One region of the Paenibacillus roseipurpureus genome, then DNA from elsewhere that is predicted to be linked to it. Evidence: riboswitches for the same ligand, from Rfam matches in the RefSeq annotation. Region 1 holds a riboswitch; the other holds the start of a gene.
What was found. Region 1 has a riboswitch for thiamine pyrophosphate ahead of thiC (phosphomethylpyrimidine synthase ThiC). Riboswitches for the same ligand answer to the same signal wherever they lie in the genome.
Positions count from the first base shown of each region.

Region 2: linked by a shared signal. The riboswitch ahead of MJB10_RS23405 (thiamine phosphate synthase) and the one ahead of thiC (phosphomethylpyrimidine synthase ThiC) in region 1 are both predicted to bind thiamine pyrophosphate.

Region 1 is NZ_CP130319.1:414,185-418,783, forward strand. It holds gene fumC (class II fumarate hydratase) at 1-1,090, shown strand, start outside; gene MJB10_RS01920 (hypothetical protein) at 1,146-1,400, shown strand; gene thiC (phosphomethylpyrimidine synthase ThiC) at 1,461-3,218, opposite strand; TPP riboswitch at 3,470-3,576, opposite strand; gene bioC (malonyl-ACP O-methyltransferase BioC) at 3,615-4,487, opposite strand; gene MJB10_RS01935 (alpha/beta fold hydrolase) at 4,477-4,599, opposite strand, start outside.
Region 2 is NZ_CP130319.1:5,184,260-5,188,858, forward strand. It holds gene thiO (glycine oxidase ThiO) at 1-892, opposite strand, end outside; gene MJB10_RS23405 (thiamine phosphate synthase) at 889-1,515, opposite strand; TPP riboswitch at 1,627-1,725, opposite strand; gene hflK (FtsH protease activity modulator HflK) at 1,880-2,890, shown strand; gene hflC (protease modulator HflC) at 2,887-3,759, shown strand; gene MJB10_RS23420 (bile acid:sodium symporter family protein) at 3,883-4,599, shown strand, end outside.

The sequences.
Region 1 (4,599 bases):
GACGCAGTCGAACATGAACGTCAACGAGGTGATCGCTCACCGAGGCAGTGAACTGCTGGGAGATGGCGCACGCATCCATCCCAACGATGACGTGAATCGTTCGCAGAGCTCGAACGATACGTTCCCGACCGCGATGCACGTGGCTGGCGTCATCGCGGTAGAGCAAGAGCTGCTGCCTGCGCTGGAGCTGATGCAGGCAACGCTCCACACCAAGATGTCGGCCTTCGCCGACATCGTTAAGATCGGCCGCACCCACCTGCAAGACGCCACCCCGCTGACGCTGGGGCAGGAGATTAGCGGATGGTGGGCGATGCTGGACACGACGGCGCGCATGGTGCGCAGCGCCGTCGATACGATGCGCGAGCTGGCGATCGGCGGCACCGCCGTCGGCACAGGGCTGAACGCGCATCCCGAGTTCGGCGCGCGCGTCGCCGAAGCGCTGACCCGCGAGACGGGTACACGCTTCGTCTCGGCGGAAAACAAGTATCATGCGCTGACCAGCCATGATCAGATCGTATACGCCCACGGGGCGCTCAAAGCGCTGGCGGCGAACTTGATGAAGATAGCCAACGATGTTCGGTGGCTATCGAGCGGCCCCCGCTGCGGGATCGGTGAAATCACGATCCCGGAGAACGAGCCCGGCAGCTCGATTATGCCAGGCAAGGTCAACCCCACGCAGAGCGAAGCGATGACGATGGTCGTGTGCCAGGTGATGGGCAACGATGCGGCCATCGGCTTCGCCGCCAGCCAGGGCAATTTCGAGCTGAACGTGTTCAAGCCCGTGATCATACACAACTTCCTGCAGTCCGTGCGGCTGCTAGCGGATAGTATGCGCTCATTCAATGACCATTGCCTCGCAGGAATGGAGCCGAACCGCGCAGTCATTCAGCGCAATTTGGAGCAATCGCTCATGCTGGTCACGGCGCTCAACCCGTATATCGGGTATGAGAAGGCAGCCAGCATTGCGAAGCAAGCGCACAAAGAAGGGCTGACGCTAAAAGAGTCAGCGGTGCGCAGCGGCTATTTGACAGCCGAGCAGTTCGACAGCTACGTTCGGGCGGAGGATATGGTGCATCCGAAGGCGACGTGAAACTGGCGACCCGCTGCATTTATTGAGGAAACCAAGCGCCAGGCGAAGGATCTGGATGAAACGAACGTTCAGATTCAGTCCATTCAAGGCGTCGGGACGGAGGCCGTTCGAACGCTGGAGATCAACATGGTCGAGTACAAAACGAGAGCTTCGGAAGTTTCCAACGGAAGAGACGGCTGCGGGCACAGAAGAAGTGCTGTCAAGCGTCGAAAGTCAGCTGCACATGTTCACCAATATGCATGAAAAAGCGCTAGAGCTGCAGGTCGTCATGGGCACCTTAACTTCAGCAGTTGAGCGCTTCCGCGTATAGCTTAGAGTCAAAATAAAAGTGCCAGAAAAGTCCATTGGACTTCTGGCACTTTTTTCCTATCTAGTAGATCGACCCTCCCGCCGATCGGAAAGCGTCGGCTTTCTCTTTCATGCCGCTTTCGATCGCTTCCTGTGTCTCGAGTCCGTGCTCGGCGGCGTAGTCGCGGATATCCTGCGTGATGCGCATGCTGCAGAACTTCGGTCCGCACATGGAGCAGAAGTGCGCGGACTTGGCCGCGTCGGCTGGCAGCGTCTCATCATGGTAGGCCATGGCCCGCTCAGGGTCGAGCGAGAGGTAGAACTGGTCGCGCCATCTGAACTCGAAGCGTGCCTTCGAAAGCGCATCATCCCGAAGACGAGCGCGGGGATGACCTTTAGCCAGATCGGCGGCGTGCGCAGCGATTTTGTACGTAATGACCCCTTCCTTCACATCTTCCTTGTTCGGCAGTCCGAGATGCTCCTTCGGTGTAACGTAGCACAGCATAGCGGTGCCGAACCATCCGATCATCGCGGCCCCAATGGCCGAGGTAATATGGTCATAGCCAGGGGCAATGTCCGTCGTGAGCGGGCCAAGCGTATAGAACGGCGCCTCCTGACAAACCTCAAGCTGCCTGTCCATGTTCTCTTTGATCATATGCATAGGCACATGGCCAGGACCCTCGATCATCACCTGAACATCGTGCTTCCAGGCGATTTTCGTTAATTCGCCAAGCGTGGCAAGCTCACTGAATTGCGCCTCGTCATTGGCATCCGCGATCGAGCCCGGCCTGAGACCATCGCCGAGGGAGAAGGAGACGTCGTATTTTTTCATGATTTCACAGATTTCTTCGAAATGGGTGTACAAAAAATTCTCCTGATGATGCGCCAAACACCATGCCGCCATGATCGATCCGCCCCGGGAAACGATGCCTGTGACGCGCCCCGCGGTCAGCGGAATGTAGCGCAGCAAGACCCCCGCATGTATCGTAAAATAGTCAACACCCTGCTCGGCCTGTTCAATCAGCGTATCGCGAAAAACCTCCCAGCTGAGATTCTCGGCTTTGCCATCGACTTTCTCCAGCGCTTGATAGATCGGCACCGTCCCGACGGGGACTGGGGAGTTACGCACGATCCATTCGCGTGTGGTATGAATATTTTTACCAGTCGAAAGGTCCATAATCGTATCGGCGCCCCAGCGGATCGCCCACGTCATTTTCTCCACTTCTTCCTCGACCGAGGAAGCGACGGCAGAGTTGCCGATATTGGCATTGATTTTGACATGAAAATGACGCCCAATAATCATCGGTTCACACTCGGGATGATTAATATTAGCCGGAATAATCGCACGCCCAGCGGCGACTTCGCCACGGACGAATTCGGGCTCCAGCCCTTCGCGAATGGCGATAAACGCCATTTCTGGCGTGATAATGCCTTGGCGCGCGTAATGCAGCTGTGTTACATTACCGCCATTGACCGCGCGAAGCGGCATGTGCTGGGGACAGGGAAAAGCCTCGACGCCTCGCTTCTGGACCAGTTCCTCCGAAACGAAGCCGTTGTCGATCGGCAGGATGACCCGTCCAGCATACGCCTCCACATCGCCGCGCTCCTCAATCCAAGATTTGCGAAGAGGGGGAAGCCCCTTTCGAACATCGGCAACATAATCTGGATCGGTATAAGGTCCGCTAGCATCGTACACGCGGATCGGTTCGTTCTCCTGCTCGCCGCCTCGTCCAGTCGATGGCGATAAAGCAATCTCCCTCATCGGCACAAGCACATCACCGCGCTGCCCCTTTACATACACTTTGCGGCTGCCAGGCAGCGGCGTTGTCATCATTGTCATTTCATTTAACCTCCCATGAGTGATGGGAAACCCCTAGCTGACGCGGATCTGATGCTATGCGCTGAATGCGTACTTATGCTTATCCATCTTCCTACCGACTTCCGCTGAGGCGAACAACAAAAAAACCGCCCCAACGAAAGGGCGGTGGATGTCGCGTTCAGCTTCTAAACCGAGCTGCAACGGGCGCAGCTAAGCTTAAACAAGGACAGTGGCATGTAGAGCCGAATGGCTGCACATTCACGTCCTATTTCGCACGTACATTCCCACTTTCCTACGCTGGCATGACCCAGATCAGGTTCAAAGGGACCAAGGCATCAGCCTGTGTCTCAGCCCATAACGGGCGCCCCTAGTGGATTTCCTGGTTTGACTATACGATCTTTTCTAGTATTTGTCAATTTATTCCTGTGCTAGAAAAAGATAAACCTCATACGTTGCACGAATGCCTTTCGGGCTGCTGAACGCCTGCTCATAATGCCCATACATCTGGGTAAAAAGCCGGCGTGATCCGAGCCCTCGCGAAGGTGAAGCCTCGGACGTGCTTGCGCCCACCGCCTTAACGGCATGGAGAAAATCGCTGACCGAAGCATGCTCCTCCACGTGTAACCACTGTTCAAATGCGCGATCTGAAAAGCCTGCTGCTTGGAGCAAACGATCCCATGCGTCCCCAGAAGGGAAAGATTTGCCGTGGCGCTGTGGCGTCAGGCCATTGGCACAATAAGCCTTGGCGAAAGCTTGGTGTAATTCGTGAAACGTCTCGGGGCCAAAAGTTGAAAAAGCAATCACACCGCCTGGTCGAAGTAATCGACGAAGGCTGACAAGCGTTCGCTGCGGATCGCGCAGCCATTGGAAGCAAGCATTCGATATGATAATGTCGAACGAAGCTGGTGCAGCATTCGCTGCCCAGAGCTCGACGTCCTCGAGCAGGAACTGGACTTGCGTCTTGCTTTGCTCGGCTAGATCTCCACGCTGTGCGCTCACACGCTGGATCCGTTGCTGCGCAGCCGCCAGCATAGCAGGCGCGAGATCGACAGCCGTGATTGAAGCGGGGGGTGGCTCGGTTAATTCAGTTAGGAGCTTCTCCGTCACATAGCCCGTTCCGCAGCCAATTTCCAGAATGTCAGACGTACGAACCCCTGATGCCGGCAGCCGTCCTTTAAGCGATTGGAGAAGCGCGTTTGCCATGCTGCGCTGCACATGGGCATGCGCATCGTAGGCGCCAGCTGCACTCCGGTCAAATTGCCGCTGAATCGCGGTTTGGCTATCTGTCATGCCACCAGCTCCTTATGGATGCCGCAACCCAAGCTGCACTCCCGAGGAAGGGGGCATGCCCACCGCCTTCGACGGCAAGCAGTGTTGCGTGAGGCAGATTGCTATGCAGCTC
Region 2 (4,599 bases), 1.1 Mb from region 1:
CGCCGAGTGAAAGCATCATGCCCCGCGCGCGATCCATCAGCTCAGCGAGCCCCGCCAGCGACACCTTGCGGTCGTAGCTGTGCGGCACCACCGTCGCGCCGACCACCAGCCGTCCGCCGGCTTTCGGCACGATATAGCACCCTGGCGTAAACAGTGTGCGCTTTAATAACGGCTTCGGCGTCCTGACGGAGAAGCACTCGCCCTTCACAGGAAACATCGGCAGCTCCACGCCGATGCCCGCCAGCAGCTGACCGCTCCACGTCCCGGCGGCGACGACAACGTGGTCGCTGTAGCGCGGCCCGGCGGCGGTCATCACGCCGATGACGCGGCTCCGCTCGGTCAGCAGCCCTTGCACCTGGGCGTAAGGCTGCACCTTCGCCCCGAGCACCTGCGCAGCTTGCGCGAAAGCCGCCGCAAGCTGTGGCGCCTCTACCTGCCCATCCTCGGGCAGGTAGAGGGCACCGCGCGTCGCACCGCTAAGCGCGGGCTCCAGCCCAGTGGCTTCAGCTGCGCTGAGCCACTGGGCTCGCTCGCCCGCGGCGCGCTGAAGCGTCTCCCGCGCGCGCAGCTCCTCCTCTTGAACGTCGCTGAGCGCGACGTTAAGCAGCCCCTCACGGACGAGACCGATGTCGATGCCCGTGAGTTCTCGCAGTTCCCCGCTAAGCTCGGGGAACATCGATCTACTCAGGCGCGCCCACTGGAACAGGGCGCCCGTGTCTTCCATCTCGGACTGCGCGCCAAGCATGCCTGCCGCCGCAGCCGAGGCTTCCATCCCGAGCTGGCCGCGTTCCAGCAGGGTGACGGACTGTCCTCTTTTCGCCAAATAGTAGGCAATCGACGCCCCAATGACCCCTCCGCCTACGATAATGACGGCTGTTTCTGATTTATTCATCCGCTCACCTCCATACGTTGAAGCTCCTGTTGATAGGCTCTGACAGCTCCCAACGGATCAGCTGCATCCCAAATCCCGCTCATCACTGCGATGCCTGCGGCGCCTGCCTCCACAACAGATTTCACCCTCGCAGGTGTCATCCCTCCGATCGCAATAACGGGAATGTTAACATGGTTAACCACCTCGCGCAGCACATCCAAACCTCTAGGCGACACACCCTGCTTCGAATTCGTCTCAAACACATGACCGAAAATAAGGTAGTCAACGCCCTCTTCCTCGCGCCATTTTGCCTCATCTGTGTGATGTACCGAAGCGCCTACTCGTGAATGTCCCTTATCCCGATGCTCTCGCTGCAAAGCCCTGAAATTGCTTGCTCCTGTAAGCTGCACACCGCCCGTCTGCAGGGCCGCAGCCACTTCTGGAAAACTGTTTATCACTATCTTCTCAAGGGGAATCCCTTGCTCAATCACATGCTGCACACCGAGGAATACCTCATCAGGCGACTTGGTTTTCTCACGAATATGAATCGACGTCACATAGGGATGAATCTCCGCAGCGATCGCAGCCAACGAAGGCCAAGACAGCTTTCCATTCGATATGACGTGCAGTTCTTTCTCTGGCATGAAAGGTCGACTCCTCCCGTACTGTAGCCCCCTGTGACGAACGCCAAAAACCACTTTCCCAAGGAAAGTGGTTGAAATATGCCGCTGTATACACCGTTCAATGCGCCCAGTCATACGCTCATTCCACTTTCCTCCGCTGGCATAAACCAGATCAGGTTCAAAGGGTTCAGTTTCCACTGTCTCAGCCTCACGGCGCCCCTAGGGATTCATTCTTATACAATTGATAAATATTATCATAGCACGGCATCCAACTCTTGGAAATAAGAAATTTCCTAACCTCCTTGCCCATCTGCCCTTGAAACCATTTCCAAACTCTCCCGTATACCATTACAACAATAACTTATCTTAGAAGGAGTGTTCTTCCTTGGAACCTTTTGTGCTGCAAGAACCTGATCGCAGACAACCATCCTCCGTTCCGCCAGGCATAACCCGCAAAATCATCGCGGGCGTGATTGGCCTCCTCGTCCTCATTTTTGGGTGGTCCACCTTCTATACCGTGCAGGAACATGAGAAAGCAGCCATTCTTACACTAGGCAAATTTACGGGTGAAAAAGAGGCTGGGCTGCACTTCAAGCTGCCTTATCCGCTTCAACAAGCGATTGTGCTTCCTGCTAAAAAGACACAGCGCATCCAAATTGGCTTCCGTGAAGCCAATGGTAAAATTACCCCCGTTGAGGAAGAAGCGATGATGATTACGGGGGATGAAAATATTTTATCCGCTGATGCGGTCGTAGAATGGAATATCAGTGATATGCGTGACTATCTCTATAATATTGATAACGCTGAACAGTTCCTTCGTAACTCTGCAAGTGCGGCCATTCGCTCCGTTATCGGCTCTACTGCGCTGGATTTCGCCATTACAGAAGGGAAAACCGAAGTGCAAGGCAAAGTAAAAGAACGACTGATCGAGATGCAAACGAAGTATGAAACTGGCATCCATATCGTCGACTTGAAGTTCCAAGATATTGAGCCGCCAGCTGGCGATGTGCAGAATGCTTTTAAAGATGTCACGAACGCGCGCGAAGAGAAAAATACGAAAATTAACGTGGCTCAGAAATATGAAAATGATATCCTCCCTCGTGAACGAGGCAACGCGCAAGCGCTGCTGGAGAATGCGGAGGCGCAGAAGAAATCCCGGATTTTGAATGCACAGGGGGATGTTGCGAAGTTTAATGCCGTCTATGCGGAGTATGTGAATAATAAATCCGTTACGGAGAGCCGTCTCGTGCTCGAGACGTTAGAGAAAATTTTGCCGAATGCCAAAATCTTCGTCAGTGACAGCACCGGTGAAACGGTCAAATATTTACCGATCAATGAACTGCTGCGTACACCTGCTGCTACAACGGGCCAAGCACAAGGAGGAGCTGCGAAATGACCATCCAGGGCAAATGGATTCTAAGATCCGTACTAGGCGTCGTTCTCGTCTTTTTCTTCCTGCTTTCCATCTTCATCGTTAAAGAGGGAGAGTACCGTGTCGTGCTCAAATTCGGAGAAGCCGTGCGGATTCAATCCCATCCAGGTATTCATTTTAAAATTCCATTCATCGAATCCGTACGTACGCTTCCTAAATATCAGATGGTTTATGACAGTAAGCCCACTTCCATTCTGACCAAAGATAAAAAGCCGATCGAAGTCGACAATTACACGGTTTGGCGGATTGACGACGCCCAGCAGTTCTTGCGTACGATTCAATCGGTGACAGGCGGGGAAGAGCGCATCGATGCTGCTGTCTATAATACGGTCCGACGGAAATTATCGGAGATCAATTACAGTGATATTATTAGCGAAAACACACAACGCGGGAATCTGAACGATGAGATCACGAAAGAGGTTGCTGAGCTGATGGAGCGCGATAACTACGGGATTCAAATCGTCGATGTACGCATCAAGCGCACCGACCTCCCTGACTCCAACAAGCAAAGCGTGTATAAACGGATGATTTCGGACCGCCAGTCCATAGCAGCGAAGTATTTGTCCGAGGGGGATGAGGAATCGAAGAAAATTACCTCCAAAGCGGATCGTCAGGCAAGCGAGTTGATTGCTCAAGCGCAAGCCGATGCGAAGAAAATCGTTGCCGCCGGCGAACAAGAAGCTGCTCAAATTTATAACTCCGCGTACGGCAAGGACCCTGTTTTCTACAACTTCTACCGCACACTCGAAAGCTACTTAGTCACATTCAAAGGCGAGCCTGTCATCATGCTGCCGATCGATTCACCGTATACGAAAATTTTACTTGGAAAATAGGTTAATGGACATGTCATCGTTGATGGCATGCTTTTTTCATGCGCGTGTATGCTACAATTAGGACATACATATCTGACATCATACGTAGTTTCACATACTAGCCACGAAAGGATGTTCACCTAGATGCTCTCTCTACTGAATCGTCGCCTAGAAAAAATCATGCCGCTCATTACTCCCCTCAGCGTGCTCATCGGCGTGCTGCTTGGGAGCCATTTGTCTGGATTTACGTTTCTATCTCCGTGGCTGTTCGCCTTCATGACGTTTGCAGGAAGCATTTCTTCCAGCTTCAAAGAATTCGTCAAGGTCGTGGTGCAGCCGCTTCCGCTTATAACGACGTTATTAATTCTGCATGTCGGGATGCCGTTCATCGCGCTCGGTCTTGGACATGTGGTATACGGGCATGAACCGTTAACGATTACGGGTCTTATTTTAGCTGCTGCCATACCGACGGGCATTACGAGCTTCGTCTGGGTTGCAATTTATCGGGGCAATAATGTGCTGACACTCTCGATCATCCTGATGGATACGATCCTCTCACCTTTTGTCGTGCCATATACGCTGTCACTCTTGGTTGGCACCAAGGTTCAGCTCGATACGTTTGCTATGATGAAAGGCCTCTTCTTCATGATCGTCGTCCCTTCCCTCATCGGGATGGGGCTGAATCAGTGGACGCGCGGGGCGATTAAGGAACAGTGGAGTGGTCGTTTCGGTCCTTTTTCTAAAATATTCATGGGCATCGTGGTCGCGATTAACTCCTCCGTGATCGCTCCCTATCTGCGGGATTTCAACGCGAAGCTCGTTGGTTTAGCGGGGTTTGTGCTCGTCCTTGCCTCGCTGGGC